DNA from 3 places in the Arthrobacter sp. TmtSoilC79 genome. Region 2 is predicted to be linked to each of the others. Evidence: riboswitches for the same ligand, from Rfam matches in the RefSeq annotation. Region 2 holds a riboswitch; each other region holds the start of a gene.
The links. A riboswitch is a leader RNA that binds a small molecule or an ion and turns the genes downstream of it on or off. The one in region 2 is predicted to bind thiamine pyrophosphate.
Positions count from the first base shown of each region.

Region 1: it holds a riboswitch for thiamine pyrophosphate, as region 2 does, so the genes downstream of both, thiO (glycine oxidase ThiO) here and thiC (phosphomethylpyrimidine synthase ThiC) in region 2, are expected to answer to the same signal.
Region 3: it holds a riboswitch for thiamine pyrophosphate, as region 2 does, so the genes downstream of both, AC6JA3_RS02680 (ECF transporter S component) here and thiC (phosphomethylpyrimidine synthase ThiC) in region 2, are expected to answer to the same signal.

Region 1 is NZ_AP046051.1:1,580,919-1,590,932, reverse strand. Features, by position in the region: gene AC6JA3_RS07440 (DUF3107 domain-containing protein) at 1-189, shown strand, start outside; gene AC6JA3_RS07435 (hypothetical protein) at 230-532, shown strand; gene AC6JA3_RS07430 (thiazole synthase) at 620-1,417, opposite strand; gene thiS (sulfur carrier protein ThiS) at 1,421-1,657, opposite strand; gene thiO (glycine oxidase ThiO) at 1,695-2,951, opposite strand; TPP riboswitch at 2,944-3,062, opposite strand; gene thiE (thiamine phosphate synthase) at 3,090-3,773, shown strand; gene AC6JA3_RS07410 (TM2 domain-containing protein) at 3,944-4,900, shown strand; gene AC6JA3_RS07405 (RNB domain-containing ribonuclease) at 5,011-6,498, shown strand; gene AC6JA3_RS07400 (DEAD/DEAH box helicase) at 6,777-8,507, shown strand; gene AC6JA3_RS07395 (DNA-methyltransferase) at 8,516-9,394, shown strand; gene AC6JA3_RS07390 (MarC family protein) at 9,477-10,014, opposite strand, start outside.
Region 2 is NZ_AP046051.1:1,932,198-1,942,211, forward strand. Features, by position in the region: gene AC6JA3_RS08930 (ammonium transporter) at 1-579, shown strand, start outside; gene AC6JA3_RS08935 (P-II family nitrogen regulator) at 576-914, shown strand; gene AC6JA3_RS08940 (glucose-6-phosphate dehydrogenase) at 1,006-2,406, opposite strand; gene ffh (signal recognition particle protein) at 2,574-4,154, shown strand; gene AC6JA3_RS08950 (alpha/beta fold hydrolase) at 4,220-4,942, shown strand; gene thiC (phosphomethylpyrimidine synthase ThiC) at 4,925-6,799, opposite strand; TPP riboswitch at 6,795-6,902, opposite strand; gene AC6JA3_RS08960 (amidohydrolase family protein) at 6,987-8,066, shown strand; gene AC6JA3_RS08965 (VOC family protein) at 8,188-9,015, shown strand; gene AC6JA3_RS08970 (hypothetical protein) at 9,117-9,554, shown strand; gene rpsP (30S ribosomal protein S16) at 9,791-10,014, shown strand, end outside.
Region 3 is NZ_AP046051.1:550,088-560,101, forward strand. Features, by position in the region: gene AC6JA3_RS02645 (Na(+)/H(+) antiporter subunit C) at 1-344, shown strand, start outside; gene AC6JA3_RS02650 (Na+/H+ antiporter subunit D) at 341-1,924, shown strand; gene AC6JA3_RS02655 (Na+/H+ antiporter subunit E) at 1,921-2,487, shown strand; gene AC6JA3_RS02660 (MrpF/PhaF family protein) at 2,484-2,762, shown strand; gene mnhG (monovalent cation/H(+) antiporter subunit G) at 2,752-3,144, shown strand; gene AC6JA3_RS02670 (DUF4235 domain-containing protein) at 3,242-3,502, opposite strand; gene AC6JA3_RS02675 (NUDIX hydrolase) at 3,538-4,314, opposite strand; TPP riboswitch at 5,111-5,247, shown strand; gene AC6JA3_RS02680 (ECF transporter S component) at 5,324-5,944, shown strand; gene AC6JA3_RS02685 (ABC transporter ATP-binding protein) at 5,944-7,566, shown strand; gene AC6JA3_RS02690 (energy-coupling factor transporter transmembrane component T family protein) at 7,563-8,357, shown strand; gene AC6JA3_RS02695 (GNAT family N-acetyltransferase) at 8,442-9,041, opposite strand; gene AC6JA3_RS02700 (penicillin acylase family protein) at 9,170-10,014, opposite strand, start outside.

The DNA of each region.
Region 1 (10,014 bases), 350 kb from region 2:
GAAATCGTGCTCGAATCCGCTTTGGATGCAGACGCCGTGGCCAAGATCGTGGCAGAGGCCGTGTCCAAGGGCTCGGAACTGCGCCTGACCGACGAAAAGGGCCGCCAGATCATTGTTCCCGGCAGCGTCCTTGGCTATGTGGAGATCGGCGCCGAGGAAGTCCGCCGCGTCGGTTTCGGCGCCCTCTAGGGCACCGGCCCAAACCAACGCAGTCCGCTAAGGAGTCTTCATGCTTTCACTCGTCGTTGTGGTCCTGGCCACCGTTGCCACCGGATTCATCGTGTGGGCCAACGACAAAAGGCACGGCAAATACGGTGTCGCTCTGCCCGCCGGAGTTTCGGCGACTGTGGGCACCTTGAGCTGGATTGCGTTCATCAGCGCCGGACTGGGCTATCAGCCCGGGGCCACCTGGATTCCGTGGGTGCTGCCCATCGTTCTGGGAACAGCCGCAGCTGCAGGCGTTGTGGTCTACCTGGGCCGGGTCCGCACGCAGCACGATACCGCTGCCCTGACCAAGGCGCTCAGGCTCTAGCAGCCGCAAGAACAAACAACAGTGACCGACGCCCTGGGGCGCCGGTCACTGTTGTTTAACCGGTCACTGTTGCTTAACCGGTCACTGTTAGAGGAACTCCGCCCGGCCCTCCATGGCCGAGGACGCCAAAGCGTGCTCACGCCGGGGAATCCTGCCCGCCAGCCTGGCCAGCCGGCCCGCGATCACAGCATGTTTGAAGGCCTCGCCCATCTGCACCGGGTTCTGCGCCCGGGTGACCGCGGTGGCCAGCAGCACGGCGTCGCACCCCAGCTCCATGGCAAGGGCAGCATCGGAGGCCGTCCCAATTCCTGCGTCGAGCACCACTGGGACCGAGGCCCGGGAGACGATGAGTTCAATGTTGTGCGGGTTCAGGATGCCCAGTCCGGTTCCGATGGGCGAGCCCAGGGGCATCACAGCGGCAGCTCCCAGATTTTCGAGGCGCAAGGCCAGGACGGGGTCGTCGTTGGTGTAGGCGAAGACTTTGAATCCCCGGTTGACCAGTTGTTCCGTTGCCTCGACCAGTTCCACGGCATCGGGGAGAAGCGTGTGCTCGTCAGCGATGACCTCCAGCTTCACCCAGTCAGTCTCCAGCGCCTCACGCGCCAATTCAGCAGTCATCACCGCGTCTTTGGCCGTGAAGCAGCCGGCGGTGTTGGGCAGGACACGGATCCCGTGGTCCACCAGGAGCTGGAAGAGCGATCCCGTTTCCGCCGGGGAGTAGCGGCGCATGGCCACGGTGGTGAGCTCGGTTCCGGATGCGAGCAGCGCGGCACCAAGGCCGTCCAGGCTCGGGGCACCCCCGGTACCCATGATCAGGCGGGAGCCGAACCCGACGCCGTCGATCACCAGGGCGTCGGTACGGACCTCAGTATTTGTCGTAGTCATGGTTCAGCCTCCTTGGACTGCTGTTACAAGTTCGAGTTCGTCTCCGTCGGCGAGCGCCGTCGCGGCCCATTGACTGCGCGGTACCACCTCGGAATTGCGGGCGACGGCGATACCCAGCTTGCCGCCGTCGGCCGCCTGTCCGCTGTGGTCCAGGGCGCGGCCGGTGACAGCGGTGACCAAGGTGCTGACGGACGCGTCCTCCGGCACGGCGTGATCGGAACCGTTGAGTTTGATGTTCATGCTGCTTCCTTGTTCTCGGGATTGAGGCAACGCAGTGTCACTTATGGCCCACTGCGGAGGCTTCAAAGGGCCACAAGTGACCCCGGGTTGCACTGAAACGGTCGGGGCGGAAGGGGTCCCACCTGGGGTCTGATGAACCGTTGAACAACCCGCCCACGATTTTTGCGGCTACCGGTGTCAGGAGGACACCGTGCCGGAAGAAGCCCGTAGCGACCACCAGACCTTCAACGTCCCCGGTGGGGCCGGCCGCGCGACCCAGCAACGGGGCGTTGTCCGGCGTTCCGGGGCGGGCCCGGGCTGTTGCTTCGAGCAGTTCGAGTTCGGCCACTGCGGGAACCAGCACCTGGGCGTCCCGCAGCAACTGGTAGACGCCACCTGCGGAGACGGCATTGGAGGATGCTGAGAGCCCGTCCTCCCGCTGGGTAGCACCGATGACCACGGTGCCGTCGTCGCGGGGCACGATGTAAACGGGTACTCCGCGGACCATCCCCCGGACAGTGGAACTGAGCAGGGGGCGCAGGTGTCCGGGCACCCGGAGCCTGAGGATGTCGCCGTATACCGGCCGCACAGGGAGGGTCAGCCCGTCCGGAAGGCCCTCAAGCTCAGATGACCCCAGTCCGTTGGCCACTACGGTTTCTTTGGCCAGGACTGTGGCCCCGGACTCAAGTTCGGCTCCCGTGACACGACCGGATTGCCAGAGCAATCGTGTCGCCTTGGCCGCAACGGCAAACCCGTTCCCGGCGCCCTGGACCCAGGTGGAGTCGCCGGCTGCGTGGTCTGCCAACCCTGCGATGAGGCATGAGGCCAGCTTTCGGGGATCCACCTGGTGATCTGCGGGAATGTCGAAGGCACAGGAAATTTGCGGGCTCAGGAGTGGCTCGCGTTCGCGGGCCTCACGCAAGGTCAGGGGCTCAACCCCAAGACCGGCAGCAAGCTGGACCGTACGCAGATCTGCCAGCGCCTTCCGGTCCGCGGCATCGGCACCTACGGCCAGCGTCGGCGTCGTGCGGTATCCGGTGTCCCGTCCTCCGTGACCCAGGCTTGCGGCAAAGGAGGGCCACAGGCGGGACGATTCGAGCATCAGGTCCAGAAGGTCTTCCTCCTGGTAGTGCAACTCGCTTACCGGTGCCAACATTCCAGCGGCAGCATACGTGGCTCCCGTAGCGGGCGCGGGATCGATGACCACCACTGAGCGGCCCAGCCGGCGTGCTTGGTGGGCAATGCCGAGTCCGATCACGCCTGCGCCGATGACGGCCACGTCTGCCTGGAGTTGGGGATGGCCGGAATCTGCCATTCGTTTCCTTCCCTACGCCGGTACTAGCCGGATCAGGTCAAGCGGTCGGCGCTGAAGCCCTCTCAGCCGGACGGTCATATAACGAACGTCGCGGCTCCCGCAGTACGTGCCCAGTTTAGAGGAACTACGCTGGTTTCCATGACCCCGACTGACGCCCTCGCCACCGCCCGCCTGTACCTGTGCACTGATGCCCGGAGACGGCAAGGCGATTTTGAAGACTTTGTGGACGCCGCTTTTGCCGGTGGGGTGGACATCATCCAGCTGCGCGACAAAACCCTGGAAGCTGCCGAAGAGTTGGAGCTCCTTGCCGTCCTGCGCGGAGTTGCCGAACGCCACGGACGGCTCTGGGCCGTCAACGACCGTGCCGATGTTGCCAGTGTTTCCGGGGCTCCCGTGTTCCATATCGGGCAAAAGGACCTGCCGTTGGGAGTGGCCAGGACATTGCTGCCGCAGCCGGTCACGATCGGCCTGTCCACCCACTCTCCCGAGCAAGTGAACGCGGCAATCGCAGCCTCGCCGGGCCAGGGTGGCCTGGACTATTTCTGTGTTGGTCCCCTCTGGGCAACACCTACCAAACCGGGCCGCGCAGCTGTGGGATTGGACTTGGTCACATATGCCGCAGAAGCAGGCAAACGGGCCGGGGAGACCACAGGCGGCGCCGTGAACCTGCCCTGGTTTGCCATCGGAGGGATTGATCTCAGCAACGTCGAACAGGTAGTGGCTGCCGGAGCCACCAGGATCGTTGTGGTCCGCGCCATCACCGAAGCGACGGATCCGACGACGGCCGCGAAGTCGCTGCTGGAGGCCTTGGACGCCGCCTGAGCCGGCCATTGCGCGGCGGGTAGTCCCGGAAGGCTGTCCACAAGCCCCTTGGCGAAGATTTGCTGCCGGCCGCGGTGGTCCTACTAGGCTGAGTCGAAGTGAGTTGACTGTCCAGCCTGCCCGCAGGCCACGTGTCCTCCCCTCGCACCCACTCCCCCGAAGGATGATCCATGAGCAATCCGAGCTACCCTCCCACGCCAGGGAACGGGAATGCTGCCCCGCCAGTTCCGCCCGCACCCGGTGCTTACGGCAACCAATACCAGGGCCAATACCAGGGCGGGCCGCAATCCACTTATCAGCCTGATCCGGCCTCCAACCCTTACGGTGTTCCCGGCACGGGTGCTCCGGCAAAGTCCTTCATGGTCACCTGGATCCTGTCCTTGCTTCTGGGTGGCCTCGGTGTTGACCGTTTCTACCTGGGCAAGATCGGCACCGGCATTGCCAAGCTGCTCACGGCGGGTGGGCTCGGCATCTGGTCCATCGTGGACCTCATCATCACACTGACCGGCAACGCACGGGATAAGGAAGGCCGCCCGCTGCAGGGCTATCCGGAAAATAAGAAGAAGGCGTGGATCATCACGCTCGTCGTCTGGTTCGCCGGCCTGATTCTTGGAATCCTGTCCACAGTGTTGTCCCTGACCTTGGTGGCTGCCGCCGTCCAAGGACAGTCCACGCCCCTCCCCGCCGTCCCATCGGCCTCGCAAGAGGCACCGGTCCCGTCCCAAGGCGCTGCCACTGCCGGAAATTCCTTTGACATCACCGTCTCCAAGGGCAACGACGTCAAAGTCACAGTCCTTGACTCCGGATACACCACCGAGATTCCCGAAATGGCTTTTATGAAGCCTCTCAATGGAGGGTTCCTCCTGGTGGAGGTTTCCTGGGAGACAACCGCCGGATCAAGCTTCGCCACGTTCACCAATTTCGAAGCCTTCGACGCTGATGGCAAGAAGGGCGACCGGATCCTGCTTGGCAGCGAATTGGGTGGCCTGAAGTCCGGTGAGGTCGCCGCCGGAGACATGCAGCAGGGCGTCATTGCCTTCGACATCAAGAACGGCCCCACCACAGTGGTCATCAATAATGACGTTGGCGACAAAGCAGCCAGCTTCACCCTGACCCCGGCAGGCTAACCCCCTACCAGGCCAACAGCCGTGCCAAAAGCCCGTTGCCTCCTCGGAGCAACGGGCTTTTGCGTGCGGCGGCGAAGACTATCCGCTGGTTTCGGGCTACCCTGATTTTCGTGTCACATCATCGGATAGCGCCCAACGTAGACGACTCCTCGGACCAGCTTGCTGAAGCACTTGCGGCCCTAAGGACGGAGTTGGAACTCCCTTCTGCCTACCCGGCGGAGGCAGTGGCCGAGGCTCAGCAGGCCGTGGAAACCCATGGGTTGCCGGAGCAGGATTTGCGGGACATTCCGTTTGTCACCATCGATCCCGCGACCTCCACTGACCTGGACCAGGCCTTGTTCATCGATCGCGCCGGAGAGGGCTACAAGGTCCTCTACGCCATTGCCGACGTGCCATCCTTCGTGGCTCCAGGCGGGGCACTTGATGCCGAGACCCGGCACCGCGGACAGACGTTCTATGCGCCCGACGGCCGCATTCCCCTGCACCCGGAGGTCATCAGCGAAAATGCCGGCAGCCTGCTGGCCGGCCAGGATTGCGGTGCCTTCGTGTGGGACTTCGACCTCAACGCAATGGCCGAAGTCGTCTCCGTTGGCCTGTCCCGGGCTGCGGTCCGCAGCCGGGCCAAACTGAGCTACAAGGGCGCCCAACAGCAAATCGACGACGACACGGCCCCGCCTGTGTTGCAGCTCCTTAAAGAAGTGGGACTGAAACGGGTTGAACTGGAAAGGCAGCGTGGAGGCGCGAGCCTGAACATGCCGGAACAGGAAATCGTGCAGGCAACCGACGGCGGCGGGTACAGGATCGTCGCAGCTCCCTCCTTGCCGGTGGAGGACTGGAACGCCCAGATCTCCTTGATGACCGGCATGGCCGCCGCCCAACTGATGCTCGAAGGAAAAGTGGGCATCCTTCGCACCATGCCCGCCCCGGACGAACGTTCGCTGCAGCACTTCAAGCGGCAAACCACCGCCTTGGGCAAGCCGTGGGACGGCCACGTCACCTACGGCGAGTACTTGCGGACCCTTGATGCGTCCGACCCCCGGCAACTGGCCATCCTGCACTCTGCGGGAATGCTGTTCAGGGGTGCCGGTTACACGCCTTTCGACGGCGAAGTCCCTGACACCGTCATCCAGGCGGCCATTGGAGCTCCCTACGCCCACACAACAGCACCATTGCGGCGCCTTATCGACAGATTCGTCCTGGTGATCTGCGAGGCACTGAGCAACAACAGGGACATTCCAGGTTGGGCCCGTGAAGCCTTGCCCTCCTTGCCCGAGATCATGGCATCCTCGGACCAACTGGCGGGGCGGCTTGAGCGTGCAGCACTGGACACCGTGGAAGCGGCACTGGTAGCAAACCACGTTGGCCAGGAATTCGATGCCGTGGTGATTTCAGGTTCCAAGACCGCCAACGGGAACAACGCCAACGGCAGTAACGGCAACAGAACCAACGGCGGTGACCCCTACGGGACTGTCCAGATCGCAGAACCCGCCGTCACGGCCCGCTGCGACGGCGAACTGGAATCCGGAACCAAGGTTCGCGTGCGCTTGGTCAAGGCCGATATTGCCAGCCGGGAAATCAGGTTCGAACTGATGCCGTAACGCGTTGGGACGGGCGATCCGGGCTTTATGGCTCCCAGAGGATAGACTGGAACTGTAGTAATGGATGCCCGGTCGTTGATTCAGTAGATTTTTTGAATTCAACAAGCCCGCCCCTACGCGATCTTGAGATGTACCAACTGGTCACCAGTGCCAGTACTTAGATAGCCCGCGATCGGCTTCCACTGGATTTGCTTGCGCGCCCGTTCGTGCTCCGGTACGGCTCCGCCGCCCCCGTTGAGCATGCAGCGCCAATGCCCAAATGAATAAGGAAACTCCCTGTGAGTGAATTGCACACCCATGAAGTCCTGACGGACTCCACCGGAACTGAAACCATCGAGCCCGAGGAAACGATCACCTCGGATGAGACGCCCCACGAGATCGAAGAGAAGTCGTTCGCGGACTACAACGTCCGTGCGGACATTGTAGAGTCACTGGCTGACGCAGGGATTACCCACCCCTTCCCCATCCAGGCCATGACCCTGCCGGTGGCCCTGAGCGGCCACGACATCATTGGCCAGGCCAAGACGGGTACCGGCAAGACGCTGGGCTTCGGCATTCCCGCCCTTCAGCGCGTAGTCGGCCGCGACGATGCCGGCTTTGAAAAGCTTGCCGTTCCGGGTGCACCCCAGGCCTTGGTCATCGTGCCCACGCGTGAACTCGCGGTGCAGGTAGCCAACGATCTCCAGACCGCCTCACGCAAGCGCAACGCCCGCATCGCCACGATCTATGGCGGCCGTGCCTACGAGCCCCAGGTCGATGCCCTGCAGAAGGGCGTCGAAATCGTCGTCGGCACCCCTGGCCGGTTGATCGATCTCTACAAGCAGAAGCACCTGAGCTTGAAGAACGTCAAGATGGTCATTCTTGACGAGGCCGACGAAATGCTGGACCTCGGCTTCCTCCCGGACGTAGAGACGCTGATTGCCGGTACTCCCGCCGTCCGGCAGACGCTGCTCTTCTCAGCGACGATGCCCGGCCCGGTCATCGCGATGGCTCGCCGCTACATGACGCAGCCCACCCACATCCGCGCCGCTGATCCCAACGACGAGGGCCTCACCAAACGGGACATCCGCCAGCTCATCTACCGTGCACACAGCATGGACAAGACTGAGGTCGTAGCCCGTATCCTCCAGGCCCGCGGACGCGGCCGGACCATCATCTTCACCAAGACCAAGCGCACCGCTGCCAAAGTTGCCGAGGAACTGGTTGACCGCGGTTTTGCTGCCGCAGCCATCCACGGCGACCTCGGCCAAGGTGCCCGCGAGCAAGCCCTCCGCGCTTTCCGCAACAACAAGGTGGACGTCCTGGTGGCCACAGACGTCGCAGCCCGCGGCATCGATGTCGATGACGTCACGCACGTCATCAACTACCAGTGCGTGGAAGACGAAAAGATCTACCTGCACCGTGTGGGACGTACCGGCCGCGCAGGCAACAAGGGCACCGCAGTGACGTTTGTCGACTGGGATGACATGCCTCGCTGGGGCCTGATCAACAAGGCCCTGGGGCTCAGCGTTCCCGAGCCGGTGGAAACCTACTCCTCCTCGCCGCACCTCTACTCCGACCTGGACATCCCGGAGGGCACCAAGGGCCGTTTGCCGCGCAATAAGCGTGTCCTCGCCGGCGTCGACGCGGAGGTCCTTGAAGACCTCGGCGAGACCGGCAAGAAGAACGCCGGCTCCGGTCGTTCGGGCCGCGACGGCGGTCGTGACGGCAAGCGCGACGGCGGTCGTGACAGCGGCCGTGGACGGCAAGCCAGGAACAACGACCGTGTCTCCGGCGAGTCCAGTGACTCAAGCGAATCCAAGGGTGAGGGCGGACGCAACCGTACGCGCCGCCGTCGTACCTCCGACGCTGAAGCAGCCCCCGCAGCCGGCGCCTCGGAAAGCCGCACAGCTGCGACCGACGGGGCAGAAAAGCCTGCCCGGACGCGTCGTACGCGCACGCGCCGCCGCAACGGCGAAGTGGTTTCCGGTGAAACCGCAGCTGCCCAGTCCGGCAGCGCCGAGGCCTAAAAACCTCAATGACTGAAACTGTTTGGGCGCCGGACGGCGGCAATTTGGTGGTGCACGCGGACAACGCGGAGTTCCTCCCTACGCTGCCGGACGGCGCCTTCACACTCATCTACGTGGACCCGCCCTTCAACACGGGCCGGGTTCAGCGCCGCCAGGAAACCCGCATGGTGCGCAACGCTGATGGCGACGGCGATCGCGTGGGCTTCAAGGGCCGCTCCTACGACACCATCAAGGGTGCCCTGCACAGCTACGATGACGCCTTCAGCGACTACTGGTCCTTCCTGGAACCCAAACTGGTCGAGGCCTGGCGGCTGCTGTCCGACGACGGCACCCTGTACCTGCACCTGGACTACCGCGAGGTTCACTACGCCAAGGTGATGCTTGACGCCATCTTCGGCAGGGAATGCTTCCTGAACGAGATCATCTGGGCGTACGACTACGGCGCCCGGGCCAAGAACCGTTGGCCTACCAAGCACGACAACATCCTGGTGTACGTGAAGAACCCCGCCAAGTACCACTTCGACAACGCCGAAGTGGACCGCGAACCGTACATGGCCCCCGGCCTGGTGACCCCCGCCAAGCGCGAGCTCGGCAAGCTGCCCACCGACGTTTGGTGGCACACCATCGTTTCCCCCACGGGCCGCGAGAAGACCGGCTACCCTACCCAAAAACCCGAAGGCCTGGTCCGCAGGATCGTTTCGGCCTCCAGCCGCGAAGGTGACTGGTGCCTCGATTTCTTCGCCGGATCAGGGACCTTGGGAGCGGTGGCAGCGAAGCTTGGCCGCAGCTTTGTCTGCGTGGACCAGAATGAACAGGCCATTGAGGTCATGCGGAAACGGCTGGGCAGCAAGGCCGTGTTCCATGAGGTCCAGCCAAGCAGCCTCTAGCCAATTTGGCGAGGCCGATTTATGGCGAGGCCGATTTATGGCGAGGCCGATTTAGGCAAGGCTGAGTCGGGGTTTCAGCGCGTCAGGCTGCGCCTTGCACGAAAGCTGTCACGGAATCCGCGATCATCTGGACGGCAATGGCCGAAAGGAGCAAACCGGCAATCCGGGTGACAAGCTCCACGCCGTTCTCGCCCAGCACGCGCTGCACCACGCCCGCGAACCGCATGGCCAGGTACAGCGAGGCCAACACCACGGCAATTCCAAGCCCCACGGCCAGGTACTCAGATAGCTGGCCGGACTGCTGCACGAACACCATCACGGCAACAATCGCGCCGGGACCGGCCATGAGTGGGGTGCCCAGCGGCACGAAGGCCACATTCTTGTATTTGGCCGCATTTTCCTCGCCGCTGGTGGAGCCGGTCAGCAGCTGCAAGGCAATGAGGACCAACAACAGTCCGCCGGCACCCTGCAAGGCAGCCAGCGAAATATGCATGTAGTTGAGGATCGACTGGCCAAAAATCGCGAACACCACAATCACGCCTGTGGCCACCAGCAGTGCCTGGAAGGCCGAGCGGTTGCGGTCCCTGGCCGACATTTGGGCCGTCAAGGACATGAAGATC
Region 2 (10,014 bases):
ATCCGTGACGGCCACCCGACCTCCCTTGGCGCAGCATCGGGTGTAGTAGCCGGCCTGGTAGCCATCACCCCGGCCTGCGCCAACGTTGACCCCATCGGCGCCCTCGGCCTCGGTGTTGTCGCCGGCGTTGCCTCAGCCCTGGCAGTTGGCCTGAAGTTCCGTTGGGGCTTCGATGACTCCTTGGATGTTGTGGGCGTCCACCTCGTCTCCGGCATCATCGGCACCGTGGCACTGGGCTTCATCGCCAAGTCCACTGATGGAGTCGGCGGCGGCCTCTTCTACGGCGGCGGCTGGACCCAGATGTGGGCGCAGCTCGCAGCAGCCGGCATCGCCATTGCCTACTCGGCCATCATGACGGCCATCATCGCCTTTGCCATCCACAAGACCATGGGCTTCCGGGTCTCAACGGAACAGGAGAACGTTGGCGTAGACCTCAGCCTCCACGCAGAGACGGCCTACGAATTCGGAGTCAACGGCCACGGCGGCAGCTTCCAGCCGCTGCACAACGCAGTTATCGGAAAATCGGAGACCGCTGCGGCCAAGACCCCCGCAGAAGGCAAGGAGAGTGTCCAGGCATGAAGCTCATTACAGCGATCGTCCGTCCCGAAAAGCTTGAAGCAGTCCGGGAAGGCCTCGAATCATACGGGGTCCAGGGCCTGACGGTCAGCGCGGCCAGCGGCTATGGCCGCCAGCGGGGATACACCGAGGTGTATCGCGGAGCCGAATACAACGTGGACCTGCTGCCCAAAATCCGCATTGAAGTCCTCGCCACGGACGAGCAAGCAGATGACATCCTCGATGTCCTGATCGCCAGCTCGAACACCGGACGTGCCGGTGACGGCAAGGTCTGGACCGTGGATGTCTACGAAGCAGTCCGGGTCAGGACCGGGGAGCGCGGCGCGGCCGCAATCTAAGTCCCTCGCGAACAAGATCCTGAGCCGAACACAGCGGGCCGGGTACCAGTCAAGGTACCCGGCCCGCTGTTTTGTTCTCTTTGTCCCGGCTTTACTCCACGACGGCGGTGGGCCAGGCCGCCGGACCCGCGCCGCCGGCGTCGTACTCTTCCAACGGGACGTCACCGGCCTCCCAGGCGCGAAGAACCGGCTCGATGATCCGCCAGCAGTCCTCTGCCGTATCCCCGCGGACCGACAGGAGGGGATCGCCGTTGAGAATGCCTTCCAGCACTTCGCCGTACGGCAGCATTCCGGCTGCATTGAGTTCTGTCACAAGGCTGGCGCGGTCCAGTGTGAAGATGTCGCCGGGACCGTTGACGTCCACGTCCAGCTGGAGCACGTCGGGACCGAATCCAATCCGCAGCTGGTTGGGGGAGTCCACTCCGGAGAATCCACGGGGCAGGTGGGGCACCGGGCGGAAGGTGATGACGGCCTCCTTGCGCCGGCGTCCCATTGCCTTGCCGGAGCGGAGAATGAAAGGGACCCCTTGCCAGCGCCAATTGTCTATTTCCACCCGGACTTCAGCCAGGGTTTCAGTGTTGCGGGAAGGATCCACGCCGTCTTCGGCAGCGTAGTCCGGCACGCTTCGTTCCCCAAGGGTTCCAGCCGTGTACCGCGCCCGCCGCGTGGTGTCCGCGAAGGGTGCCTTGATGCTGCTGGCCCGCAGGACCGTTGCCACGGCGTCGCGCAGGTCCCGCTCCTCAATGGTTGCGGGTGCGTCAATGGCCAGGAAGGCCATGATGTGCAGGAGATGGCTCTGGATCATGTCCCGGAGCGCGCCGGCGGTGTCGTAGTAGCGCGCACGTCCTTCCAGGGCCAGGTCCTCGTCGAAGACGATCTCCACTTTCTCGATGTGTTCGCGGTTCCACACCGGCTCCAGGAACCGGTTGGCGAATCGAAGGCCCAGGATGTTCAGCACCGTGGCTTTGCCCAGGAAGTGGTCAACCCTGTGGATGTGGTCCTCGGGGACCAGGGCCGCCAGCGTCTTGTTCAACTCGTGCGCGGATTCGGTACCCGAACCAAACGGCTTTTCCATCACCAGGCGCGTACCGGCGGGGATTTGTTCCCGGCGGAGTACCTCGCACGCTTTCTGGCTGATGTGCGGAGGCAGGGCGAAGTAGATGGCGATGGGACCCTCCAGGGTCGCCAGGAGCTCCGCCAGGGGCCCGTCCGCCGTGACATCAAGCTGGTGGTACTCCGTGGCGCCGGCCACGGTTTCCAGTGCCGCGCGGCCGGCGTCGTTTGCCGTGCCCGCGGCTGCTGCGAAGGCCCCGCTGACCCGCTCCCGCCACTGTTCAGGAGTCCACGGATCCGAGCCCGCGCCCACCAGGCGCAATCCCGGGGCCCTGCCGGAGGCCAGCAGGCCGGCCAGGCCGGGCAGCAAAAGCCTGCCTGTGAGGTCCCCGGACGCACCGAGGATGAGCAACGTTTTTACAGTTGTTTTACTGGTCACTGTGCCAGCATGCCATCTTGCAGGTCCGACTTGGTACCCTAGATAGTCGAGTCCCCTAGTCGATTCAGATTTGTTGGGTTGAGACATGTTTGCTGGGGGCAATCGTCAAGACTCTGGCGTGCCGCATTGGCCGCCATTAGAAGACCATCGAAAGAAGTGCACGGCGCGTGTTCAATTCACTCTCTGACCGGTTGACAGCAACCTTCAAGAACCTTCGTGGCAAGGGGCGCCTCACCGAGGCTGATGTTGATGCCACAGTCCGGGAGATCCGCCGCGCCCTGCTGGACGCGGACGTTGCAGTGTCCGTGGTCCGTGAGTTCACCGGCCGCGTTCGCGATCGTGCCCTGGGCGCCGAAGTTTCGGGTGCCCTGAACCCGAGCCAGCAGATCGTCAAGATCGTCAACGAGGAACTCGTGGAGATCCTCGGTGGTGAGACCCGCCGCATCCGCCTGGCCAAGACCGGACCCACCATCATCATGCTTGCCGGCCTGCAGGGTGCAGGCAAGACCACCCTCGCCGGCAAGCTGTCCAAATGGCTCAAGGCGCAGGGCCACAGCCCCATGCTGGTCGCTTGCGACCTCCAGCGTCCCAACGCCGTCACGCAGCTCCAAGTGGTTGGCCAGCGCGCGGGCGTCCCCGTGTTCGCTCCCCATCCCGGTGCCACCTCCGAGCTGGAGCACCCTGCCGGTGACCCCGTCGCCGTCGCGAAGGCCGGTGTTGAGGAAGCGCGCCAGAAGCTGCACGACGTCGTGATCGTTGACACCGCCGGCCGCCTTGGCGTCGATGCCGAAATGATGGACCAGGCCCGCCGCATCCGTCAGGCGATCATCCCCAACGAAGTTCTCTTCGTGATCGACTCCATGATCGGCCAGGACGCTGTCAACACGGCGATGGCGTTCGATGAAGGCGTCAACTTCACTGGCATTGTGCTTTCCAAGCTCGACGGCGACGCCCGCGGTGGCGCCGCGCTGTCCGTTGCGTCCGTCACCGGTAAGCCCGTCATGTTCGCCTCCACCGGCGAAGGCCTGGACGACTTTGAGCTCTTCCACCCCGACCGGATGGCTTCGCGCATCCTGGACATGGGTGACGTTCTGACCTTGATCGAACAGGCCGAGAAGGCCTGGGACAAGGATGAAGCCGCACGGATGGCGAAGAAGTTCGCCGACCAGGAAGACTTCACCCTGGATGACTTCCTCGCCCAGATGCAGCAGATCCGCAACATGGGCTCCATGAAGAAGATGCTCATGATGATGCCGGGTGCGCAGAACATCCGCCAGCAGCTGGAGAACTTCGATGAGAAGGAAATCGACCGCGTCGAGGCGATCGTCCGGTCCATGACGCCGCACGAGCGTGTTGCTCCCAAGATCATCAACGGCTCACGCCGTGCCCGTATTGCCAAGGGTTCAGGCGTCCATGTCTCCGAGGTCAACGGCTTGCTGGAGCGCTTTGCCCAGGCCCAGAAGATGATGAAGAAGCTGGCCCAAGGTGGCGGCATGCCTGGTATGCCCGGGATGCCTGGCCTTGGAGGTCCGGGCGGAGGCCGCAAGGGAGGCAAGAACGCGCCCAAGAAGAAGGCCCGCTCCGGCAACCCGGCCAAGGCTGCCCAGGAATTGCGTGATGCCGAAGCCAAGCGCGCCAACGCAGCCTCGGCGGCACCCTCCGGTGCAGCTTTTGGCCAGGGTGCGGCCGACTTCGACCCCTCATCGCTCAACCTCCCCAAGGGCTTCGAGAAGTTCCTCGGCAAATAGGCCGTGGCCGGCATCCCAACCGCGTCCGCAGTTGGGATGTCAGGGCCGTGGAATAGGCTGAACCAATGCATAAGCAGCGCGTAGTCTTCGTTCACGGCCTGGGCAGCTTCGGTGCTGCTGCATGGCCGAAACAGCACGGCATGGCCCTGGCTTATGACGCGCTTTTCCTGCGCCGGCACGGCTTTGACGCCGTAGCCGAGCCCGTGGAATCGAGCGTTGCCGCGGACGTGGCCATTGTCATCAACGCCCTTGCGGATTCGAGGGGCGGCCATGTGGTGGCGCACGAGCAAGGTGCCATCTCTGCCATGTTGGCTGCGATCGAACGTCCGGACCTGGTGCATTCGCTGGCCTTGGTGGAGCCTGCTTGCCTTTCCCTGACGGCCGAGCTTCCAGCCACAGCTTCCCACCGTGCCCTCATGGAACCGCTGTTCGATGTGCGGGACCAGCTCAACGACGCCGATTACCAGCGTGAGTATTACCGCCGGGCGTTCTCTGCCGAAACCGGGGGATTGGATTCTCCCGAAGCACGGCGTTCGGCCCGCAGGCTCAGGCTCCAGGCTCCGCCGTGGGATGCGCCACTGCACATTGTGCCCGGTGTTCCCACCCTGGTTCTCACGGGTGGATGGGAGCCTCTTTATGAGGAAATTGCCGGTTATCTCCAGGAAACCGGCGCCCTCCGCCGCGTCGCAGCGGGAGGACACCGGCCCCAGGACTCAGTGGACGGAGATCACATCATCCGTTCCTTTGTTGCCGACGTCGGACGAGCCCTGTCAATCCAGGCTTCCTGAGCCGGCCTTGACGGTGGCCTTGCTTCCCGGCACCTGAGGTTCCGGCAAATAGACCTTTCCGCCCGAGGCCAGGAATTCCTCGCTCTTGCCGCGCATCCCGCTGTACATTTCGGCGATCGCTTCCTGGGCCTTGGCCGATCCGTATTCGTCGCGAATGTCCTGGCTGATGCGCATGGAGCAGAACTTGGGGCCGCACATGGAGCAGAAATGGGCTGTCTTGGCCGGTTCTGCCGGCAGCGTTTCGTCGTGGAAGGCTTCAGCCGTTACGGGGTCCAGCGAAAGGGCGAACTGGTCGCGCCAACGGAACTCGAACCGTGCCTTTGACAGGGCATCGTCGCGCTCATGGGCGCCGGGGTGTCCCTTCGCGAGGTCCGCGGCATGGGCTGCGATCTTGTAGGTGATGACTCCCGTTTTCACATCGTCCTTGTTTGGAAGGCCCAAATGTTCCTTGGGAGTGACGTAGCAGAGCATGGCGGTGCCGTATCGGGCGATCTCGGTGGCTCCGATGGCCGAGGTGATGTGGTCATAGCCAGGAGCGACATCGGTGACCAGGGGCCCCAGCGTGTAGAACGGGGCACCTTTGCACAGTTCCTGCTGCCGTTCCACGTTCTCCCTGACCAAGTGGAACGGCACGTGTCCCGGTCCTTCCACCATGACCTGGACATCGAACTCCCATGCGCGCTGCGTGAGTTCGGCCAGGGTGTCCAGCTCGGCAAACTGGGCGGCGTCGTTGGCGTCGGCGGTTGCGCCCGGGCGCAGGCCGTCGCCCAGGGAGAAGGCGACGTCGTATCGGGCGAAGATTTCGCAGAGCTCGTCAAAATGCCTGTAGAGGAAGTTTTCCTGATGGTGCGCCAGGCACCAGCCAGCCATGATGGAGCCGCCGCGTGAGACGATCCCCGTAACCCGGTTGGCCGTCAGCGGGACGTAGCGCAACAGCACCCCGGCGTGGATGGTCATGTAGTCCACGCCCTGCTCGCATTGTTCTATGACGGTGTCACGGAAGATCTCCCACGTCAGCTTGTTGGCTTCGCCATTGACCTTCTCCAGTGCCTGGTAAATAGGGACGGTTCCGATCGGAACAGGGGAGTTGCGGATGATCCATTCACGGGTGGTGTGGATGTCATCGCCGGTGGAGAGGTCCATGACGGTATCGGCGCCCCATTGAGTGGCCCACTGCAGCTTGTCCACTTCCTCGGCAATGGAGCTTGTCACGGCAGAGTTGCCGATGTTGGCGTTGATCTTCACAAGGAAGGCTTTGCCGATGATCATCGGCTCGGACTCGGGATGGTTGATGTTGCTGGGAATGATTGCCCGGCCCGCTGCGACCTCGCTGCGGACCAGCTCAACGTCGCAGTTCTCCCGCAACGCGACGAACTGCATCTCCGGCGTCACCATTCCCTGCCTGGCATAGTGCATCTGTGTCACGGTTTTACCCTCGACGGCGCGTCGCGGCTCGGGTTTGGCACCCTTCCATTCCGCTGTTGCTTCCCCGCGACGAACCGCAGACCTGCCGTCGTCGAGCAGGTTGCGTTGCCGTCCGCGATAGGCCTCGGTGTCGCCTCGGCGTTCGATCCAGGCTGCCCGGAATGGTTCCAGCCCCATCACCGGATCGCTGCCCGGTCCCGCCGTGCGGTACACCTGGAACGGCTCGTTGGCATCGCCGTTGGGAGAGGGTTCCAGGGCGATTTCCGTCACGGGAACCCGGATTCCATTCTCCGGGTCCTCACGGTAGGCAAGGGAGTGGGATTTCAATGATTGGGTCACGGATTCCGGCGTGATTGCTCCGGTGCTGGATGGAATATCGTCCGTGCTGGACGGGTTTTGGGCAGGGCTGTGCTGTGTACTGGTGGTGCTCAATGGACTGCTCACTTCCTTCGCCGGCATTACCCGGACAGGTTCAACGGTCGCAGACTGCCTCAGTCCGATCTCAGCCCCTGCAAGGGCTCCCGTGTGGTCGTAGACGAAGCTACCACAGCTCCCAACGGGCCCGCAGTCACATGAGCATCCCAGCTCCGAAGGCGCTGCTGCGGACTAGGCTTTTCCCATGGCCACCATCGAATTTTCCGGACCCGTGCTCGTCTCAAGCAGCGAGGAACGCCACGGAATGTGGTCCGTGGACGGCACTTTGACCTTTGTGCGCCCTGCGAAGGCGCCGGACCGCGTCCTGGATGGCTGGGTCCTGCCCGGCTTTGTTGACGCCCACTGCCATATCGGTTTGGGCGCGGGCGGCGCCGTTGACGAGCAGGCCACTCTTGCCCAGGCCCAAGCTGACCTCGACGCCGGGACGCTGCTGATCAGGGACGCCGGATCACCCAGTGACACCCGCTGGGTCCAGCAGCGTGCGGACTTGCCCCGCCTTATCCGGGCCGGCCGCCACATTGCCCGTAGCCGGCGTTATCTCCGGGGCCTGGGTCATGAAATTGATCCCGGTGACCTCGTGGAGACTGTTCGGAAGGAAGCCCGCGACGGCGATGGCTGGGTGAAACTGGTAGGGGACTGGATCGATCGCGGCGTGGGAGATCTTGCTGCTTCATTCCCTGCCGGAGTAGTCAGGGATGCGATCTCCGCCGCCCACGATGAGGGTGCCAGGGTGACGGCCCACTGCTTTGCCGAGGACACGATCGATGACATGTTGGACGCCAACATCGATTGCATCGAGCACGCAACGGGCCTGCTTCCGCGGCACCTTCCCCGTTTGGTGGAGCAGTCGGTGCCGATCGTTCCCACCCTGGTCAACATCGCCACGTTTCCCGACATCGCCGCACAGGCTGCGCCGAAGTTTCCCCACTATGCAGACCACATGGTCCGTCTGTGGGAGCGGCGGCGCGAGCGGGTGCTTGAAGCCTTTGAGTCCGGAGTGGAAATTTACGCGGGCACAGACGCCGGCAGCGTGATCAAGCACGGCAGGATCGCCGATGAGATGAAAGAGCTGCACGACGCCGGCCTGCCGCCGGAGGCGGTGCTGGACGCTGCAGCGTGGCGTGCCCGGGCGTGGCTGGGAGAGGACGGTATCAGCGAAGGGGCCAGTGCCGACGTCGTGCTGTGTTCGGAGGATCCGAGGCAGGACCTGCAGGCCGTAGCCAACCTCTCGCACATCGTCCTTCGCGGTTCTGTAGTCCGTTAGGAATAAATTGAAGCTTCAAGTAATTTAGTCTATGTAAGGTGTCGACGAGCGGCGCCGCGAACCAGGGAGCTTTACATTGACCACACCACTGAGCCAGGATCTTCTGCCGGCCGAACTCACCATGGGCACCGTGATGCTCAAGGTAGGTGACATGAAGGTCATGAGTGACTACTACCAGCGGGCCCTCGGCCTGGAAATCGTGGCCGAGCAGGACGGCGGGCTCTACCTCGGGCGCGTCGGAAAGCCTGTGGTGCACCTTGCGCCGGCGTCGGGCCTCCGGATTCCAGGCCGCGGGGAAGCCGGTCTTTTCCACACGGCCATTCTGTTCCAGGACCAGCCGTCCCTGGCGGCAACGATTGCAACCGCCGCCGAATATGAGCCCCGCGCCTTTGCCGGCAGCGCCGACCACTTGGTCAGCGAAGCGTTCTACTTCACCGATCCCGAGGGCAACGGCATTGAGCTTTACTACGACAAGCCCCGCGAATCCTGGCAGTGGGATGGCAAGAACGTGGTGATGGACAACGTGGCCCTGCCGCCGCAGAGGTTCCTGCAACAGCACCTCAACGAAGCTGCAGTCACCGGCCAACACCAGGCGGCGGCGGGAATCGGACACGTCCACTTGCAGGTGGGCGACGTCGGCACTGCACGGAAGTTCTACGTGGAGACCCTCGGGTTTGAGCAGACCGCAGGTTGGCATGGGCAGGCGCTGTTCGTCTCCGCCGGTGGCTACCACCACCACATGGCGATGAATGTCTGGAACAGCCGTGGCGCCGGACCCCGGAAGGACACGCTCGGCCTCGGTGAAGTACTCATAGAGGTTCCTGGCGCAGACGACATCGCTTCCCTTGCGGATCGACTCAAAACCGCCGGGGTACAGAACCATCACACCGGCGCCGAGCTTCGCTTCGAAGATCCTTGGCGGAACAAGCTGCGGGTAGCGGTCCGCTAAGCTGCGGCGCGCGTGCTGCACTAGGCTTGACGGTGATGGCGCGGAACCGTTCGGGTTGCGTGCCGCCGCCCCGTCAGCACGAAGGAATGAGAGTACTTTCCATGGGCTTTGCCGAAATCTTTGTAGCCACCCACGATGAAGCACTCAAGAGGGCAGCCGCCCTGGACAAGGGCGCGGATGTCACCGGCCCTGCCGTAAGGATCGAGGGCATTACCGACTTCGAAGTGGAGCAGTTGGGAGACCTCGCCGGCCAGGCAGTCCACGCAGCCGGTGCCGACTACGAACTCGCGCTGGTTGACGTCACCAGCGATGCCCTCCTGGGCGTTCCTGAGGCCATGGTGACGGCGCTGGCCGAACTGCTCACCTATGAGAGCGAAGGCGACGCAAACGTCCTCGACGACGTTGCTGCCGCCTGGGCCGCCCAGGACGATATGCCTTTCGACGCCGCCCAGTCCCGCCAGTACGTCCAGCAGTTGGCTGCCTTGGCAACCGACGTTGAAAAGGTGGAGCGTTCCGGGCTCTACGTCTGGTCCGAATAGCCGCGGGCGCGGGTCCGGGCGTGCCCTTGCTTGCACTGCAGGTGGGCAACAACACACCGGCCCGCGGGGCGTAAGTCGTATTTGCTCCGGGCATCTGGCACAATAGACAGGTACTCGATCGGTGCGGCCCCTCTCTCCGTGCTCGTATCTTGTCCTTCGAACCGTCCAGTATGGCCCGCCCCACGGGTGCAGAACGTCGGGTTCACCTCGTTTCAGAAACAGGAGTGACCACAAAAGTGGCCGTAAAGATTCGCCTTAAGCGCTTCGGTAAGATGCGCGCACCGTACTACCGCATTGTCGTCATGGATGCCCGCGCCAAGCGCGATGGCCGTGCCATTGAAGAAATCGGCAAGTACCACCCCACCGAAGAGCCGTCGTACATCGAGGTCGCTTCCGAGCGCGCCCAGTACTGGCTTTCCGTTGGCGCCCAGCCGACCGAGCAGGTTGCCGCGATCCTCAA
Region 3 (10,014 bases), 1.4 Mb from region 2:
CGGGATTGGCGCCCCTGTTCACCAAGGAAACAGCCCCCGAAGCCTACAGCGATCCCCTCCCGCAAGCGTTGATCCTGACCTCGATCGTCATTTCCTTCGCTGTAACGGCGTTCATGTTGGGCATCATCTACCGTACGTGGGTCCTGGCGCGGCAGGACGAAATCCAGGATGACCTTGAGGACCGCCGCGTGGCCGAGACGCCGAGCTTCGATGCCGAGGACGACGCGATTGTGCCTTTGGAAACTTCGGAATTCGCCGTCACACCTACCACCTCCCACCACACCCACCCCGAAGCCACCGAGACTCCGAGCAAGGCACCCAACCAGGAAGGAGGCAGCGCGTGAACCTCGCAAACCTGTCGCCGCTAGCTGTCCTCCTGCCGATCCTGGGTGCCGCACTCGCGTTCCTGTTGATCCGGCACCACACTGCCCAGCGCGTGGTGAGCATCGGTATCCTCAGTGCCACATTGCTGCTCGAGTGCCTCCTGCTCGTCTCCGTATGGGACGGCGGTACAACCTCAGTCACGTTGGGAGGATGGCTGCCGCCATGGGGCGTGGTGCTGGTGGTGGACCAGTTCTCCTCGCTCATGCTGGTTGTATCCACCGTGGTGAGCCTTGCGGTGTTGATCTACGCCACCGGCCAAGGCATGGCCGACGGCGACCAGGAAGCCCCCGTCTCGATCTTCCACCCGACGTACCTGATCCTGGTGGCCGGAGTCTCCAACGCCTTCCTCACCGGCGATCTCTTCAACCTCTACGTGGGCTTCGAGATCCTCCTGACGGCGAGCTACGTGCTCATGACCCTCGGAGGCACCGGACCCCGCATCCGCGCGGGCGTCACCTACGTGGTGGTCTCAGTGGTCTCCTCCGTGCTGTTCCTCATCGCCATCGCCATGATTTACGGGGCCACCGGAACCATCACCATGGCGGACCTGGCCATCAAACTGGCCGAACTGGACCAGGGGACGCAAAACCTCCTGCACGTCATGCTCCTGGTTGCTTTCGGCATCAAGGCGGCTGTGTTCCCGCTGTCCTTCTGGCTCCCCGATTCCTACCCGACAGCGCCGGCGCCGGTTACCGCAGTGTTTGCCGGATTGTTGACCAAGGTGGGCGTCTACGCCATGGTTCGCACGGAAACGCTACTGTTCCCCGGGGACACACTGAATGTTCCACTCATGGTGGTGGCGTTACTGACCATGGTGGTGGGCATACTCGGCGCCCTTGCCCAAAGCGACATTAAACGTCTGTTGTCGTTCACTTTGGTCAGCCACATCGGATACATGGTGTTTGGCCTGGCCATGAGTTCCGTAGCCGGGCTGGGCGCCGCGGTCTTCTATGTGGCGCACCACATTACGGTGCAGACCAGCCTGTTCCTGGTCACAGGCCTCATAGAACGCCGGGGCGGCAGTTCCTCCATCGACCGGCTGGGTGGCCTGGCCAAACTCTCCCCGTTGCTTGCGCTGCTCTTCTTCATCCCGGCCATGAACCTCGCAGGCATCCCGCCGTTCTCAGGCTTCCTGGGAAAACTGGGCCTCCTGCAGGCCGGGGTGGAGCTGGGAACACCACTGGCCATCACGCTGGTGGTTGGCGGCGTTGTCACCAGCCTCCTGACGTTGCTGGCAATCGCGCGTGTATGGAACAGGGCCTTCTGGCGCAAGCCCGAAGACGCCGAGTACCCGGACCCTGCGCTTCAGGCGCCGGGGAACGTGGGCGTCCTGCCGCGAACCATGGTGGGGTCGACGGCGGGATTGGTAGTTTTCGGTGTGGCGCTGACCGTCTTTGCTGGTCCGCTGTTCAAGGTTGCAGACGGCTCAGCTGGGATCATGCTGGACCGTTCGGCCTACATCCACTCGGTCCTGGGTGACTCGGTCGAGGTGCCCCCGCTAGCCCAGCCCGAGGAACCGCAGCCGGGTGGTGCCAAATGAGCCGTAAGCCCATTTCCTTCCGTACCGAACTCCCACTGCTCATCTGGTTGGTGATCGTCTGGGGTGCGCTGTGGCGGGATTTCAGCCCAGGCAACCTGCTGTTCGGTGCATTGATCGCGGTCTTGGTGGCCAAACTGTTCTACCTTCCACCAGTGGAACTGAGCGGCAGGTTCAACATCCTGCGCGCCATTCCCTTTGCGCTGATGTTCCTCGCCAAAGTGGTGGCAGCGAGCTTCCTGGTGTTGTTCCTGGCAGTAGTCAAGGGACCCAAGGTGCGCAGCGCCGTCGTCGCTGTTCCCCTGCGAAGCCACTCGGACCTGATGGTGACCGCCACCGGGCACGTCATCTCGCTGATCCCGGGCTCGCTGGTGGTGGAAGTGGACCGGTCGACGTCCACCCTTTACCTGCACGCGCTGAACATTTACGAAGAAGCGGACATTGACAAGATCCGCCAGGAAGTCCAGACCATCGAGGCACGACTGATCCGGATCATGGGTACGGCCGAGGAAGTGCAAGCGCTCAACGCCGAAGTACGTCCGGGAACCGAAGGGGCAACACGATGAAGGAAATCATCCTCGTGGTGACGGCAGTGATCCTCAGCCTGGCTGCCGCAGGTGCGATTGTGCGCATCGCTATTGGCCCGTCCCTGTTGGACCGCGTGCTGGCATCGGACGTTTTGCTGGCCATTCTGGGTGCTGCACTGGCGATCGACATGGCGTTGAACAGGCACCTCAACAACTTGATGCTGCTGGTAGCCCTAGCCGTGATCGGCTTCATCGGATCGGTGACCGTTGCGCGGTTCGTGGCGGAACGGAGGGAACAGAGCAATGAATCCTGACGCTACCGGCGTGGATGCCGTGATCGATGTTGTGACAGCTGTGTTCCTGGTGGTGGGCGCCTTGATGTCCTTGGGCGCCGCAATCGGCTTGCTTCGGTTCCCGGACCTCATGAGCCGCATGCACGCAGCCACCAAACCCCAGGTCCTCGGGTTGTTCCTCATGCTTGCCGCGATCGGCCTGCAAATGCGGACGTGGTGGGTGTGGCCAGTACTGCTGGTGGCTTGGATCTTCCAACTGCTGACCGCACCTGTGTCCGCCCACATGGTGGGCCGCTCCGCCTACCGAACCAAGCACGGCCACCGCGAGATGCTCACCAAAGACGAACTCGAGGCCGTTGTGCAGCGGGCTGCCGCGGGCCAAGAGCCCCGGAACGACCGCTAAAAGCTCCCAGCAAAACGCGGGGACGCTCTGTGCCCACTGGTGTTCATTCCATCAAGTGGAGGCAAAGCGACCCCGCGTTGTTGTCTGTAGTTGAGGGCTAGACGATGTCCTGCGACTTGGCGAAACGTGCAATGGCGCGCTGTGTGCCACGGCTGGCCAGCACCTGGATCAAGGTGCTGACGAAGGCCGAGATCAGCGCAAAGGTCAGCGCTGAACGCAAGGACGTTTCCATGTCGTCGTTGCCCAGGGGTGGTTTGTTGCCTGTGGCCTTTTCCCACCCTTTGTTGACGAGTTTGGTGCCGACGAAGCCTGCTCCGAGGCTCACTCCGGTACCCAGCAGCTTGAAGAAGAGGTTCATGGCTCCAGCCTAGTCGTCCGTGGCCGAGCCAAGTGTCAGCGGCGGCTTTCCCGCTCTTTCAAGAACGCTGCCAACGACCCCACTGGGGCCAACACCGGAACGACGGCGTGTTCTGCTGACCACACAGCGTCCACGGTTTCAAAGCCGGCGATTTCCTTGAGCAGGTAATAAGTAGGCGGCATCAGCTTCAGTGTCCCGGCCGCTTCCGCGTCCAGGATTCCGGCGACCGGCATCCACAAAGATTGCCAGGCCTCGGTGGTTTGATGCTGGGGCGCGGCCCCTGGATGTGGTTTGGCGACGTAGAAGTAAGTGTCGAAGCGCTTGGGCATGTCCGTGGGAGTAATCCAGTTGGCCCAGGGGCGGAGGTCTTCGGGACTGATCGTGAGGCCGGACTCCTCCTGGACCTCCCGGATTGCGGCGGTCAGGACCGTGCCGGCATTGGTTTCGGCCTGCGCGGAACCGGTGTGGAGGCCGGCGTCGGTGCCGGCGCCGCGACTGGGGCTTGGGCTGAGGCGTGATTCAGGGCCGGGGCCGGGGCCTGAGCCGGTTCCGATGGAGCTGGAGCGCCAAGCGGCGGCGTGGCGTTGAAGCAGTTCCGCCGGGTAATCCCACCCTGACTCGTCCGCAACATCCACCCGGCCTCCCGGGAAGACCACCATACCGGCGGCAAAGTCCATGGTGCTGACCCTGTGCTGGACAAAGGCTTCGAGCCCACCTGGGGCATCGCGAAGAAGGATGACACTGGCAGCAAGCCGGGGTTCCGACGGGGTGTCCTCGCCGGCAGGGTGATTCTGAGTGGGTAGGTCCGTCATGAAATGTGCCCCTTTGCCGCGGTGGATTCTGCTGGTTCATTCTCTCAGGTCCCGTTGTGGGGCCTGTTGTGCGGGGTTTGGGGTGGGTGATGGGTGTGGAGTGGGCCTTGCAACGTGGGTGGGTTTGTTGTGGGGCCTGTTGTGCGGGGTTTGGTGCTGGGGATGGGTGTGGAGTGGGCCTGGCAACGCGGGTGGGTTTGTTGTGGGGCCTGTTGTGCAGGGTTTGGCGCTGCGGATCGGTGTGGAGCGGGCCTCGCAACGCGGGTGGGTTTGTTGTGGGGCCTGTTGTGCGGGGTTTGGCGCTGGGGATGGGTGTGGAGCGGGCCTTGCAACGTTGGTGGGGTTGGTTGTGGGGCCTGTTGTGCAGGGTTTGGGGTGGGGTATGGGTGTAGAGCGGGCCTGGCAATGTTGGTGGGGTTTGTTGTGGGGCCTGTTGTGCAGGGTTTGGGGTGGGGGATGGTTGTGGAGCGGGCCTGGCAACGTGGGTGGGTTTGTTGTGGGGCCTGTTGTGCGGGGTTTGGTGCCGCGGATCGGTGTAGAGCGGGCCTCGCAACGTGGGTGGGGTTTGTTGTGGGGCCTGGTGTGCAGGGTTTGGCGCTGCGGATCGGTGTAGAGCGGGCCTCGCAACGCACACGCCCGCGCCCCCGCACACGCCCGCGCCAACCCGCCCGCGCCCCCGCACACAGCCCCGCCCCCCCGGCCCAGCCAGCCAGCCCGATTGTGACCGCATGCCGGCAACACATCAGCGCCAGCAAACCCCACAGGTGTAAACTGAACCCGCCCATCAGGGCAGATTTGATAACGACAGGGGAGCGCCGCCGTCGGAGCCTGCAGAGATGCGGGAGACGCGAGGGCGCTGAGAGTGCGGACAGCCGCAGACCCTCGAACCTGATCCGGTTAGTACCGGCGCAAGGGAGTCGAGCTTCTCAGAGTGTCCGGATCCAGGCGGCGCAGGCCGGTTGTAAATCCGGGGAGCACTTTCCCCTCCTGTAACCTCAGGAGGCAGAAAATGACCACGGTAAACGTGAAGAAGACCAGTGATAACTGGCGTGTTGTAGACATTGTTGTGGCGGCTTTGATCGCCATCGCGGGCGGCGTGATTTTCTGGGCATGGTCCCAGGGCGCTGCACTGGTATCCATCCCCCTGAACGCAACGTACCCGCCGCTCACCGGCCTGATCGCCGGCGGTTGGATGATCCCCGCAGTGCTCGGCATGCTGATCATCCGCAAGCCTGGCGCCGCGTTGTTCTGCGAGGCCATCGCTGCCACAGGCGAACTCATCATGGGTTCGCAGTACGGCACCACGGTGTTGATCTCCGGCATCCTGCAGGGCCTGGGCGCCGAGCTCATCTTCGCGGCCTTCCGCTACAAGAAGTTCAACCTGCCTACGTCCCTCCTCGCAGGTGCCGGAGCGGGCCTTTTCTGCGGCCTGAACGACTCCTTCCTCCCGTGGGGCTGGAACATCGCCTACGAAGCCATCGACAAGCTCACCTACATCACGTTCACCACGATCTCCGGCGCTGTGATCGCCGGCGGACTCTCCTGGGTGGCCACGCGCGGCCTCGCCAAGACCGGCGTGCTGAGTTCGTTCGCCTCCCGCAAGGCCGCTTCGGAGCCAGTTTTCAACTGATGTCCGCCACCAACAGCGGTGCGGTGAGGCCGGCCGCCATCTCCGCCGAGGGCTGGGGCTGGCGGCATGCCGGCCGGGCCGCCCCCGCCATTGAGGGCCTGGATCTTCGGATTGAGCCGGGGGAGCGGGTCCTGTTGCTGGGGCCCTCGGGCGCCGGTAAATCGACGCTCCTGCATGCCCTTGCTGGGGTCCTGGGCGACGAGGAAGACGACTCGGATGAAACCGGCTCGCTGCTGATCGACGGCGTTGCGCCCCGCGGGCAGCGTGGCCGCGCCGGATTGATGCAGCAGGACCCGGAAACGCAGGTGGTCCTCTCCCGCGTGGGCGATGACGTGGCCTTCGGCGCAGAAAACCTTGCCGTTCCGCGCGAGGAGATCTGGTCCCGTGTCCATGAAGCGCTCGACGACGTGGGGTTGCGAACCGCTGCCGGCGGCGGTTTGGCGTTGGACCACCCGACGGCGGCACTCTCCGGTGGCCAGAAGCAGCGCCTTGCGCTGGCAGGCATTTTGGCGATGCGGCCCGGTTTGATCCTTTTGGACGAGCCCACGGCCAACCTGGACCCGGCAGGGGTGCTGGAGGTCCGCGACGCGGTCAAGCGCTGCCTGGACAAGACCGGAGCCACCATGGTGGTGGTGGAACACCGCGTGTCCGTGTGGAAGGACCTGGTGGACCGCATCGTGGTCCTGGCACCAGGGTCGGCCGGAGCTGCGGCGGCAATCCGTGGCTCAGCGTCCGGCACATCAACTGCAACAGCAACCGGCGCAGCCACAGCCGGGGTCCTCCTGGACGGACCCCCGGATCAGGTCCTGTCCGAGGCCCGCACCATGCTGATGGCGGCCGGCGTATGGGTGCCGGGGTACGTTCCGGCAACCCGGACGCGGCACAACCAGCCCGAAACCGCACAACTGCTCCTGGCAGCGCAGGACCTTTCAGTTTCCAGGGAAAAAGCCCGGCGCAAGGGTTTCAGGACCATCCCGCCTGTGCCGGTGCAGACGAGGATCACCGCACAGGTCCGGGCTGGCCAGGCGTTGACCATCACCGGCCCGAACGGGGCCGGCAAGTCCACGTTCGCTCTCACGTTGGCCGGCCTTTTGGCGCCGGTGGACGGCACGGTGAGTGCCGCCGTCGAGCTTTCCGAGGGAGCTGGAATTGATCCGTTCAAGTGGAAAGCGGACCAGCTGATTTCACGGATCGGAACGGTGTTCCAGGAACCGGAGCACCAGTTTGTCACGGGCAAGGTCCTGGACGAGCTCATGTTTGGTCCAAGGCATCTGGGCCACGGTGAGGAACGCGTGGATGAGTTGCTGGAGCGGTTGCGTCTCACCCATCTCGTGGACGCCAACCCGTACACACTGTCCGGGGGCGAGAAGCGACGGCTTTCGGTGGCCACGGTGCTGGCCGCGCATCCCAAAGTCCTGGTGCTCGACGAGCCCACCTTTGGCCAGGACGCCAATACATGGGCCGAGCTGGCCTCGTTCCTTTCTGAGCTGCTGGATGCCGGAACCGCGGTTGTCTCGGTGACACATGACCAGGAGTTCAGCGCCGTGCTGGGTGGAACCGAATTGCGCCTGGGCACGAGCCAACAAGGCGAATCCACGCATCAGGAGGCGGGTGCAGCATGAGGGATGCCCTGAATCTGCGCGGGAACCATGCCCTCCTCACGCGTGCAAACCCCTTGGCCAAGTTCGTGTCCGTTTTCCTGATTTCGCTGGTGTTGGCCCTTTCCATCGACTGGGTCTCGGCGTCTGCAGCGCTGGTTGCGGAACTTGCCGTATTTCCGCTTGCCGGGCTCACGCTCAGGCTGCTCTGGCAACGGGCATGGCCCCTGATCATCGCGGCGGCCATCGGCGGCTGGAGCACGGCGATTGTGGCGGCGGACAGCGGCGCTGTACTGCTCGACGTCGGACTCTGGTCCATCAGCGAAGGTTCCCTTGAACTGGGGCTGGGTTTCATGTTGCGCGGTTTGGCGATCGCCCTGCCCGCAATCTTGTTGATGACCTGCACCGACCCTACTGACCTGGCCGATGCCCTGGCGCAGAAGGCAAAGTTGCCGCACCGCTTTGTCCTGGGATCCTTGGCCGCCATGAGGCTGGTGGGGTTGATGGCGGAGGAGTGGCAAACCATCGGAATGGCCCGCCGCGCCCGCGGAGTCGGTTCCCAGGGCAACCCGTTCCAGCGGCTGAAGGCAACACTGGGCCAGAGCTTCGGTTTATTGGTCCAGGCTGTTCGCCGGGCATCCCGGCTGGCGGTGACCATGGAAGCGCGCGGTTTCGGTGGCGGCCAGCGGACGTGGGCGCGCGAATCCACTTACTCGTTGCTGGACGTCTGGGTGCTCCTGGGTGGCTTGGTGATCGCAGCCGGCGCCGTGCTGGCAGCTGTTGGTGCGGGAACGTGGAGCTTCGTCTGGCGCTAGTGCTTTCATGCACTGGCGCTCCGGGCACCAAGAGTGCCGCCGGCTTTTTTGGGGGCTGGCGGCACTTCGCTTTTTCGGCGGCGCTTACAGTGCCTGTTGGTCCTGGATCTCATCGAATCCTGAACGGGTAAGGAAACCCAACTGGGCTTCCTTCTCCGCAAGCTGAATGATCGGCCCCAGCTCAAAGCAGGTCGCTTCCAAACGACGCAGGGCTTTGGCGTTGCGTGAGTCCGGTTCCACCACAATCCGGTCCTTGCCCGGCAGGGAGAACATGTACTTGATGAGGGCTGTCCCGAGCTTCGGCGTGAAGTGCGGGATGGGCCGTGTGGCCGGGGCCAGGAGCAGGTGCATGCCGATGTCGGCCTCCCGGGCGGGGTAGGCCTCGCCTACGGGGTCGTGCAAGGGCTCATAGGTCTGGAAGAGTGCCAAGGGCTCGCCATCAAGGATGGCCAGGAATGCGTGGTGGGTGTCCAAAGAATCAAGGAACTCATAAATCCCCTGGACTTCTTCACGGGTATTTTCCGTCATTCCCCAGAACTTTGCCCGGGGCTGCGTGACCCACTCAAAGATGAGATCGATGTCCTCGGCGGGGATCAGCGGGACGATGCGCAGCGCGCCCCATCCTTCGAGGTCCTCGGAGTAGGTGGTGGTGCGGACGGAGAAGTCCTGGGTGGTGGTGGTCATGGCTTCCTTAGGGGCTGATGCGGGGCTGATGCGGTGCAGGCGAGGTGCTGATGCGGTGCTGGTGTGGTGGTGGTGAGGTGCTGATGCGTGGCTGGTGCGGTGCTGATGCGGGAGTAAAGCGGGCTGGGTCAGTCTTTGATGAGTTCATGCCAGTCGGTGACTACCGGGGCCAGTTCCCCGGCAGCCCAGAGCGGGAGCTGGTCGGCAAAGTGCTCGTGGTCAGGCGTGCCGGAGGCTCCGAATGGGACGATCCAACGGCTGTTGCGCCGCTCGGACAAATCCCACACGTAGCGGGCCACAGGTCCACGGAAGCTTCGGTCATCAACACCGGGCAGGCTCTCGGTGCAGAGTACGCAGCCCGTATCTCCTGCCAGCCCGGCCGTGGGTGCCGCTGATGCGAGGGGACCGGGAAGGACATGAACGGCCAACAGAGTGTGGCGGTCGCCCCAGGAGAGCACCCGGGGTTCCTCCACCCCGACGTCCTCAAGGGCTGCAGCAGCTTCCGCCTGCACGTCGATGCCAAGTTCGGAACCACGAACCAGGAGGGTTTCCAAGGCAAAGCCGATGCGGGAGGCCACTGAAAGCCACGGGCCGAACAACGGCGAGTAGCCAGTGGGCGCGTCCAAGGGTGCCAGCGCTGAATGCCGTGCCAGCCGTCGGACCAGCTGCCCCCGCCAGGCCGCAAACACCGCGGCATGCCGGCTCCCGGCGTCCATGCGGCCGTCCCAGTCCAGCAACAGCGAACGCAGAAGCCTCGCATCGGGGGACAATTCGCCCTCCCCGGGCAAACCGTCCTCCCCGGACAAACCGCCATCCCCGGACGAACCATCCGCCGTGGACAAATCGTCCTCCCCGGACGAACCCTCCGCGGACAAACCGTCCACCGTGGACAAGCCGCCATCCCCGGATGAACCATCCGCCGTGGACAAACCGCCCTCCCCGGACGAACCCTCCGCGGACGACTCATCCCTGG